DNA from 2 places in the Arthrobacter sp. 01T414 genome. Region 2 is predicted to be linked to the other one. Evidence: predicted binding sites of a transcription regulator. Region 2 holds the regulator's gene; the other holds the start of a gene.
The links. Region 2 encodes Rex, which represses fermentation and respiration genes when NADH is low (regulators of the CRP and FNR family bind a similar motif). Its sites were predicted from a motif close to CTTGTGAANNNNTTCACAAG; they were not measured.
Positions count from the first base shown of each region.

Region 1: a site for Rex is predicted at 2,650-2,669, ahead of AC1DK9_RS15345 (glyceraldehyde-3-phosphate dehydrogenase). Genes of this name have one in related genera too.

Region 1 is NZ_JBFTQK010000007.1:80,526-84,934, reverse strand. It holds gene AC1DK9_RS15355 (HNH endonuclease family protein) at 1-515, opposite strand, end outside; gene AC1DK9_RS15350 (hypothetical protein) at 663-872, opposite strand; gene AC1DK9_RS15345 (glyceraldehyde-3-phosphate dehydrogenase) at 938-2,431, opposite strand; gene AC1DK9_RS15340 (hypothetical protein) at 2,710-2,862, shown strand; gene AC1DK9_RS15335 (FtsX-like permease family protein) at 2,948-4,409, opposite strand, start outside.
Region 2 is NZ_JBFTQK010000001.1:422,511-426,919, forward strand. It holds gene AC1DK9_RS01990 (30S ribosomal protein bS22) at 10-108, shown strand; gene AC1DK9_RS01995 (HAD family hydrolase) at 291-1,109, opposite strand; gene AC1DK9_RS02000 (glutaredoxin family protein) at 1,229-1,501, shown strand; gene AC1DK9_RS02005 (redox-sensing transcriptional repressor Rex) at 1,605-2,300, shown strand; gene AC1DK9_RS02010 (hypothetical protein) at 2,361-3,218, opposite strand; gene AC1DK9_RS02015 (hypothetical protein) at 3,432-4,076, opposite strand; gene AC1DK9_RS02020 (YceI family protein) at 4,346-4,409, opposite strand, start outside.

The DNA.
Region 1 (4,409 bases), on a different contig from region 2:
TCGCCCAGGGCCACGACGTGGTCGATCTGCACGGCTTTGCTGGAATCCGCGCCGCGCCGGAAGTCAACCGTGCGCCCGGTGTAGGGCTCCTGGAAGGTCCCGGACCCGATCCGGCAGCGGGAGCCCTTGGTGAACCTGGCGCCGGCCAGGTCGCGGCGGAGAATGTCGTTGCGCGTGTCGCAGCCGTTGCGGTCGACGTCGAGCCATGCCTGGCCGAAGGCGCTGCGGTCATAGTTGCCACTGGCCGCGCGGCCCTTCACCGGGAGCGACGCCAGGACGTCCGCGGCTCGTCCGGGCGGCACCGGCCGCACCGCCGGGACCATCTTCATCCAGCCTGCCGCCAGCACCGGAGCTTCGGTGGGGCCCGTAATCCGCGGCTCCCCCAGAGCAAACTGGCCGGCGGTGAAGAACCAGGCGACGCCCGTTAGCAGTGCCAGCACCGCAGCGGCCAGCAGGGCCCAGGCCTGGCGGGACCGGCGCCGGGCGCGCCGGTAATCGCGCCAAGAGGTGGTCACGGCGGTATCGGCGAGGGCGAGGTCTGGTGCACCCCTTCAGCCTAGGCAGGGGCGCCGACGGCGGCCCGCTTGTCCACAGTGTGCAGGACAGGTCGCTGCCCCCGGGGCAGGCGTCCGCAGGGGCGCCGGAGGCTCAGCGCCCGGCGGTCACTGTTCCTTGGTGACCCGCCGGAGGTCCTCCTCGGCGAGGTTCAGCAGCTCTTCCAACTGGCTGACCCGCGCATCGTCGATCTCGCCGGCCTCGCGTTTGGCACGGGCGTCGTCGAGGAGGCGCTTGGCTTCCTTGGCGTTGCGCCGGGCTACGTCGAGGGCGTGTTCCAGAGTGGTTTCGTGCTCCACAGCCGAGTTCTGTTCCATGGCTCCATTGTGGTTCCCTTTCCCGGCCGATTCCAGCGGACCGGCCGGGAAGGTCCAAAGAGGGGCTAGCCGACCTCGACCGGCAGGCCGGCAGCTTCGAGGGTCGCGGCCGCGTCTTTGGCCGGGAATGACGGCGGGTTGACGCCAGCCATTTCCTCCATCACGCGGACCACCTGGCAGCTGTAGCCGAACTCGTTGTCGTACCAGACGTAGAGCACCAGGTTCTTGTCGTTGGAGATGGTGGCCAGGCCATCGACGATGCCGGCGCGGCGGGAGCCGACGAAGTCTGTTGAGACAACCTCGGGCGAATCGATGTAATCGACCTGCTTGCGCAGTTCGGAGTGCAGCGACATTTCCCGCAGGTAATCGTTGACCTCGTCCTTGGTGGTGCCGTTTTCCAGGCTGAGGTTCAGGATGGCCAGGGAGACGTCCGGGGTGGGGACGCGGATGGAGCTGCCGGTGAGCTTGCCGAGGAGTTCCGGCAGCGCCTTGGCGACGGCCTTGGCGGCGCCGGTCTCGGTGATGACCATGTTCAGCGCGGCGGAGCGGCCGCGGCGGTCGCCCTTGTGGAAGTTGTCGATCAGGTTCTGGTCGTTGGTGAAGGAGTGGACCGTCTCGACGTGGCCGTGCACCACGCCGTAGCGGTCGTTGATCGCCTTCAGCACCGGGGTGATGGCGTTCGTGGTGCAGGACGCCGCCGAGACGATCTTGTCCGAATCCGTGATCGTGGCGTGGTTGATGCCGTGCACGATGTTCTTCAGCTCGCCCTTGCCGGGCGCGGTGAGCAGGACGCGGGAAACGCCCTTGCTCTGCAGGTGCTGGGACAGGCCCTCGGCGTCGCGCCAGCGGCCGGTGTTGTCGACGACCAGAGCGTCGTGGATGCCGTAAGCGGTGTAGTCGACCGTGGCAGGGTTGTCCGAGTAGATGACCTGGATCTGGACGCCGTTGGCGGTGATGGTGTCGTTTTCGAGGTCCACCTTGATGGTGCCTTCGAAGGAGCCGTGCACCGAGTCGCGGCGCAGCAGGCTGGCGCGCTTGGTGAGGTCGTTGTCGGAGCCGCGGCGCACCACGATCGCGCGCAGCCGCAGGCCGTGCCCGCCGCCGGCCTTCTCGATCAGGAGGCGGGCCAGGAGCCGGCCGATGCGGCCGAAGCCGTAGAGGACGACGTCGGTGCTGGTGCGGTCGTCGCCGCCGCGCTTGCCGACAACTTCGGCCAGTTCGTTGCGCAGGAACTCGTCCAGGCTGACGCCTTCGCCTTCGGCGCGGTACTTTTCGGTCAGGCGGGCAATGTCGATCGCTGCCGCGCCGAGGTCGAGCTTGGTGAGGGCGTCAAGCAGGGGCGCCGTCTCTTCGAGGCGCAGTTCTTCCTTGCTCATCCGGCGGGCAAAGCGGTGCGCCTTCAGGATGTTCATGGTGGACTTGTTGATCAGGCTCCGGCCGTGGATGGACGTCACCACGTTGTTTTCGCGGTACAGCCGGCCGATTACCGGAATCATGGCCTCGGCGAGCGCCTCCCGGCCCATCCACGTATCAAGACAAGAATCTGACGTCTGGCTCACAGAACTACCTTCCTAAAATCCACCACATACGTCGTCGTATGCGGCTGTCGGCTGCCGGCGGGTCTCCGGAACCTGAACGCGGCGGGGATTCGGTCCACCCCGCGCGCCTGCATGGAGCGCAAAGAAAAAGCCACCGGCTGCGAACGCAGACCCGGTGGCAGAACATCTACGTTCGCTATCCATTCTAAAGCGGCGGCCCCACCCCTGAGGCCGGGGGCAGCGTGAAATCACTCACACGCCTGCGGGGCACGGCCGACCCGGTGACGTAGGATGTCCGGATGGGACTCATAGTTGCACTACTTGTCATCTGGCTCATTCTTTCGATCCTGGGCTTCGTCGTTAAGGGCCTGCTCTGGCTGGCCGTCATCGGCCTGGTCCTGTTTGTCGCGACGGYGGCGTGGGGCTGGGTGAAGCGGAAGGCCAAGGCCTGATCCGACACCTACGTCCTGGACGAAGGGGGCTGGCACCGAACGGTGCCGGCCCCCTTCTTGTTATCCTGTGGCGGGCCAGGCCGCGTCATTCGAATCGGGTGGCCGTTAGTCCGGTTTGGCCGCGGATTAGACCGGCCATCGCGGCGACGGCTGCGAGGGCCAGCAGCAGGCTGAGGCCCAGGGCGGCGAAGTACGACGGCGCGGGCCAAGACATGCGGTACGTGCCGTCGACGAAGGTCACCATGAGCCACGCCACGAGGAATCCGAGGCCGACGGAGAGCAGCAGGACGGTCAGGAGGGGGACGGCTGCTTCGCGGGTGATGATCCGGCGCAGGACGGACTCCGGCATCCCCATCAGCCGCATCAGGCCGAGAACTCTCTTCCGGTCCAGGATCGCGGAGGCGGTGGCGACGGCAAGGGACAGGCCGGCGATTGCGATCGCGACGAACATGCCGAGGTAGGCGAGCACGGCCAGGCCCTGGATCAGGCGGGTGCTTGATTGTAGTCCTGCGTCCAAGGAGGAATTGGCGGGATGTGCTGTAACACCTGAAGTATTCAAGAGTGTCCGGGCGCGATCCATGGCCTCGGGCGTCCCGTCAGTGCCGAGCACCATCACCACCGGCACCATTCCGTCCACGTTGGCGGCAGCGGGAGCGGGGGTCAGTGCCAGCGGTTGCGTTGTCCAGGAGTATAGGAACGACATATCAACCGTGACTATCTCTGTTGCTGGGATGTCATCGAATCCCAGGCCGGGGGCGTCCGCGGCGCGAAGATAGATTTCGGGGCTGGCATCCCTTTCTGAGAGGACTGCCGGGCCATAGCCAACGGTTGCGCTCCTGATTCCGGGCAGTTCCCTGGCGTGGCGGGCGGCCGCCTCGACCTGGGCCGGAGTGTGCCCGGCCCCAACGTTGGCGTGGAGGCTGGTGGGTTGCAGCAGACCGGGCCTGGTCGGAGGCGCCTCAGCGGACTTGATGATGCTGGATGCTCCGGCGAAGACGGAGACGACGAACACGGCGATCACGAGCCCGGAGACGGAACGGAAGGTCGCCACCGGGGTTTTGTGGATCCGGCTGGCGGCAATGACTGCCGCCGCGCTCCGCGCCTGCCGCAGCCCGATCCGGCTCACGAGACGGGTCAGCCAGGGGCCGATGACAACGATGCCGACGAGGATCAGCAGAAAGCCGACGATAAGGAGTGGTGATTCCAGCCACGGCAGCCGCACCTCCAGGACCCGGATCATGAGTACGGCCGTGGTCATGGCGGCCAGTCCAGCCAGCAAGGGCACGGTCCGCCAGTTGGAGGGTGTCTTTTCCGGCACTGCCCTCGTCACGCCGAGCGGGCCAATGCCGGCACGGGCCGTGCGTTGCGCGGCGACGAGTGCCGATGCTGCGACGACCACTCCAACGACGACGGCGTCCGCGGCCCAGCCCGTGGCCAGATCGGCCGCGAACATCCTGCTGCCGTTGACTGGGATCTGTGCAGCAGCAGGTCTCAGCAGGACGGCCAGCCCGACGCCGAGAACTGCCCCGACCAGGCTGGGGACGGCT
Region 2 (4,409 bases):
GGAACTTTCGTGGGTTCAGTTATTAAGAAGCGTCGCAAGCGTATGGCCAAGAAGAAGCACCGCAAGCTGCTTCGCAAGACGCGCCACCAGCGTCGCAATAAGAAGTAGAGATACTTCGAACAGCGTCAATGCCCGTTGCCTTTCCGGCGGCGGGCATTTTCTTTTGGGCCTCGGAGACGGGAAGACGCGGCGGTGGCGGACAAGCGCGCCGCGGATCCGGGGTGCGCACGTCCGAAGGCGCGGCCGTCCGAAGGCGCAGCGGCGGGCCGGGCGGTCCCGGGGGAGGGCGGCTAGACGGTGGGGCCGCGGAAGCGGGAGAAGCCGCGCCAAAGACCGTAGATGGCTCCGCCGATGGTGGCGGCCTTCAGGCCCAGGGTGGCGGCGCGGCGGCCGGACCGGAAGTCGTAGACCGGCCAGTTGTGCTCGCGGGCGTGGCGGCGCAGCCGTGCATCGGGGTTGATGGCTACCGGGTGGCCGACCATGCTGAGCAGCGGAATGTCGTTGTGCGAGTCGCTGTAGGCCCAGCAGCGGTTGAGATCCAGGCCCTCCGCCTCGGCAATCGCGCGCACTGCGACAGCCTTGGCCGGTCCGTGCAGGATGTCGCCCACCAGCTTCCCGGTGTAGGAGCCGTCGCGGATCTCGCCCACCGTGCCGAGGGCACCGGTGAGGCCCAGCCGGGTGGAAATTACGGTGGCAACCTCGATCGGCGTGGCGGTGACGAGCCACACGCGGCGCCCCACCCGGAGATGCTGTTCGGCCAAGGCCTTGGTGCCGGGCCAGATCCGCGACTCGATCATCTCGTCGTAGACTTCCTCGCCGAGGGCTTCGATGTCCTGCACGGTGAACCCCGAGGCGAGGCTCAGCGCGGTGTCGCGGACGGCGTGGACGTCTTCGATGTTTTCGCCGCGGAACACGAACATCAGTTGCTTCCAGGCGAAGCCCGCCGCCTGGGGAATGGTGAACGCCCCGCGCTGATGCATTTTGCGGGCCACATGGAAGAGGCTGGCGCCCCTCATGAGGGTGTTGTCAACGTCGAAGAAGGCGGCTTCGCCGTGCTGCGGTGACGCAACGGGCCGCGTGGCCACAGCGACGATCTTCTCCTCGGGCATGCCACGAGTCTAGTCAATGCCGGGGGATCCCACGCGCAGAACGGCGCCGCCGCACCGGCCGCGCGAGCCGGACGAGCCTCGCGTCGACGTCGTGCCGGGCGCCGGGCTACCGTGGAGGCATGGCTGAAACCGCGCCCCGCCCCGACGTCGTACTCATCACCAAAGCTGACTGCCACCTGTGCGCCGACGCGCGGGACGCCGTCGGCCGGGTCACCGCTGCGCTGGGGCTCGGCTGGTCCGAGCGGTCGATCGACGACGACGCTGAGCTTCGCGAGCGTTATGCCGAGGAGATCCCGGTGCTGCTGGTGGACGGAGTCCAGCGGGATTTCTGGCGGATCGACGAGGTCCGGCTGGCCCGGACCCTGCGCCGCGCCCTCGGCCAGTCGGCCTGAGCGCGCCCCGGCCAGGCAACCGGGGACCCGCGGGCTGCTGCTTTGTGGCCTGAACTGCGGGGGCTCTAGAGTGGAGTCACAACGCGACGCAATGGAGCAGATAGTGACTTCGCTGGATTCTTCACCCGACGCCCTGCCCGGGGGAGCCGGACCTGCCGCCAAGCAGATCCCGCCCGCGGCCGTGGCGCGGCTGACGCTCTATCTGCGCGCCTTGACCACCCTGCTGGCTGAAGGCGTGGACCGCGTTTCCTCCGAGTCGCTGGCTGAGGCTTCCGGCGTCAGCTCCTCCACGTTACGCAAGGACCTCTCCTATGTGGGCTCCTATGGAACCCGGGGCGTGGGCTATGAGGTGCAGTACCTGAACCGGCACATTGCCGCGGCCTTGGGCCTGACTCACGACTGGAAGGTCGCGATCGTCGGTGCCGGCAACCTCGGCAAGGCCCTGGCCCGGTACGGCGGCTTCGAATCCAGGGGCTTTGACATCGTTGCGATCCTCGACGCCGACCAGATGGTGGTGGGGAGCGAGGTGGGCTGGCTGCGGGTGAGCGACGCCGCTGACCTGGAAGCCGTGCTGGAACGCACCCGGACCAACATGGTGGTCCTGGCGCTGCCCGCCGCTGTGGCGCAGAGCGTGTGCGACCGGGTGGTGGCCGCGGGCGTGCGGAGCATCCTGAGCTTTGCCCCGGTCATGCTGCAGGTGCCGCCGGGAGTCAATCTCCGCAAGGTGGACATGGCCACGGAACTGCAGATCCTCGCCTACCACGCACAAAGGGCGCAGGACCCGGAAGACGCCGACTGAGTTCAGTCGGTCCCTCCGGCTCCCACGCCCCCTGCTGAGGTGCTGGCTTACGGCCCCGGCTTAGCGGCCGTAAGGGTTCTGCGCGTACGGGTTGGCGAACGGCTGCTGCTTGCTGAAGTAGGGCGACACCGTCGGCAGGTAGAGGATCACGATGCCGGCCACGCCCATCAGGATCACGATGATCTGCAGCACGCCGGAGAGGACACCCAGGGCGAACGCGCCGCCGAACAGGCCCAGCAGCGAGAAGGCGGCAAAGACCGTTCCCAGGATGCGGGCCCAGTTCTTGCCCTTGCGGACCGGGAATGCAACCAGGGCATAGAGGCCCAAGGAAATGAGGCCGCCAATGATGCCGCTGATGGGGACGATGGCGCGCACGGCGTTGAGATCGTCAGCCGTGAGCCTCTTGCCCTGCTGCGCCGCGGCCTGCTGCATGGAGGTCTCAAGGTAGTCCGGGGCGGTGAAGGCGATCACCAGGCTGCTGATGAAGGACAGGATGCCCGCACCGATGATGAGCCAAAAGGCGAGGTCCAGCTGAGCCGGCCGGGTCCCGGCCCCGCCCGCGGGGAGCTCCGAGGGATACTGTGCGTAGGGGGACTGGCCATAGGGGCTCTGGCCGTATTGGCCCTGCGCCTGCCCGTAAGCCGGCGGCTGCTGGCCGTACTGGGGCGCGTTCTGCCCGTACGCCGGCGGCTGCTGGCCGTACTGCTGGCCGTACTGCGGAGCGTTCTGGCCGTATCCAGGCGCCTGCTGGCCGTACTGCTGGCCATATTGCGGGGCGTTCTGCCCGTAGGCGGGCGGCTGCTGGCCGTACTGGGGCGCGTTCTGCCCATAGGCGGGCGGCTGCTGGCCGTACTGCGGAGCCTGCTTGCCCGACTCGGGTCCGTCCGGGTTGGAAGGCTCGACTGGCGGGTTACTCATGGCGGTCCTTTGCATTCGATGACGGGATGGGCTGCCGGGACCAGTGTCTATAACCCTGCCCCCAGCGTGGTTTAACTACACCGTACCCCGCGCCTGCGCCCGTTTGGGTCATTCCGCAGAGGGATTCTGAGGGGCATTTTCGGGGTCGCCGTGACCGCGCAGCCCGGGCTTCCGGACCTTGGGCGGCATGGCGCCGCTCCGTGCAAATGAACGTCAGATGCGGCCCTTGGTTGCGTCGAACCAGGCCTGCGACTTTGGCAGCCACATCAGCACGGTCGCCAGCAGGCTGATGGCGAAGCCGGGCCAACTGCCGCCGCCAGCGACGCCGATGCTGGCCAACGCCAGCACCAGGCTGACTCCGGCGGCAATGGTCAGCGCGAAGCGGGCCCACTCCCAGCCCTCCTTCATCTTCATTGCCAGCGTTACCTGCGCGGCGGCCAAGCCAACCGCCACCAGTACCAGCAAGAGCAGCAGGATGCCCGACGGCGGCGAAACCACAAAGAGCACCAGGGCGCCAAAGACGCCGATCACCCCTGCGAGCAAGCCCAGCAACCCGCCAATGACCCAGACCCAGTAAGAGGCCTTCAGCTCCATCGGCATGGCCGGGACGCTGAATATCCCGGAGTAGCCGCCCACGGGCAGGGTGCCTCGAAAGTTTTGGGGCCGGTCGGCCGGCCACTCGAGCCGGAATCCGCCGAGGCGGCCCGGCTGTCCGGGGGCGCCTGGGTGGCCCGGCACCCCGGGCTGTCCCTGCGACGCTGGGCCCTCGGGGCCTGGTCCGGCCGGCGGGACGTTGCCCGGTCCCTGCGGATTGGCGCCTGGCTGATCTGGCTCGGGGACGTCGCCGGTAGTACTCATGGATTTCACTTTAGACCGCTGAATCGGTGCTTCCTAGCCGGCGCCGGAGCCGGACGCGAGGCTGCTGGGCGCCCCTGTTCAACGCGCCCAGGCGCCCTTGTTCAACGCGCCCAGCGCACCCCTGCGCGGACCCTGGGTCAGACTCCTGGCTGGCCCCGGGGCCGGACCCTGGAAAGCCAGACACCCCGCGCCATCCGGGAATGGCGCGGGGTGTCTGGAGGGGTGCCGGCGCTGGGCCGGCTCCGTCCGTCGCTCGGGACGGAGAGGTACTACGCTGCGGGGGCGATGAAAGCCAGTTCGAGGTTGATGGCAACCTTGTCGCTGACCAGCACG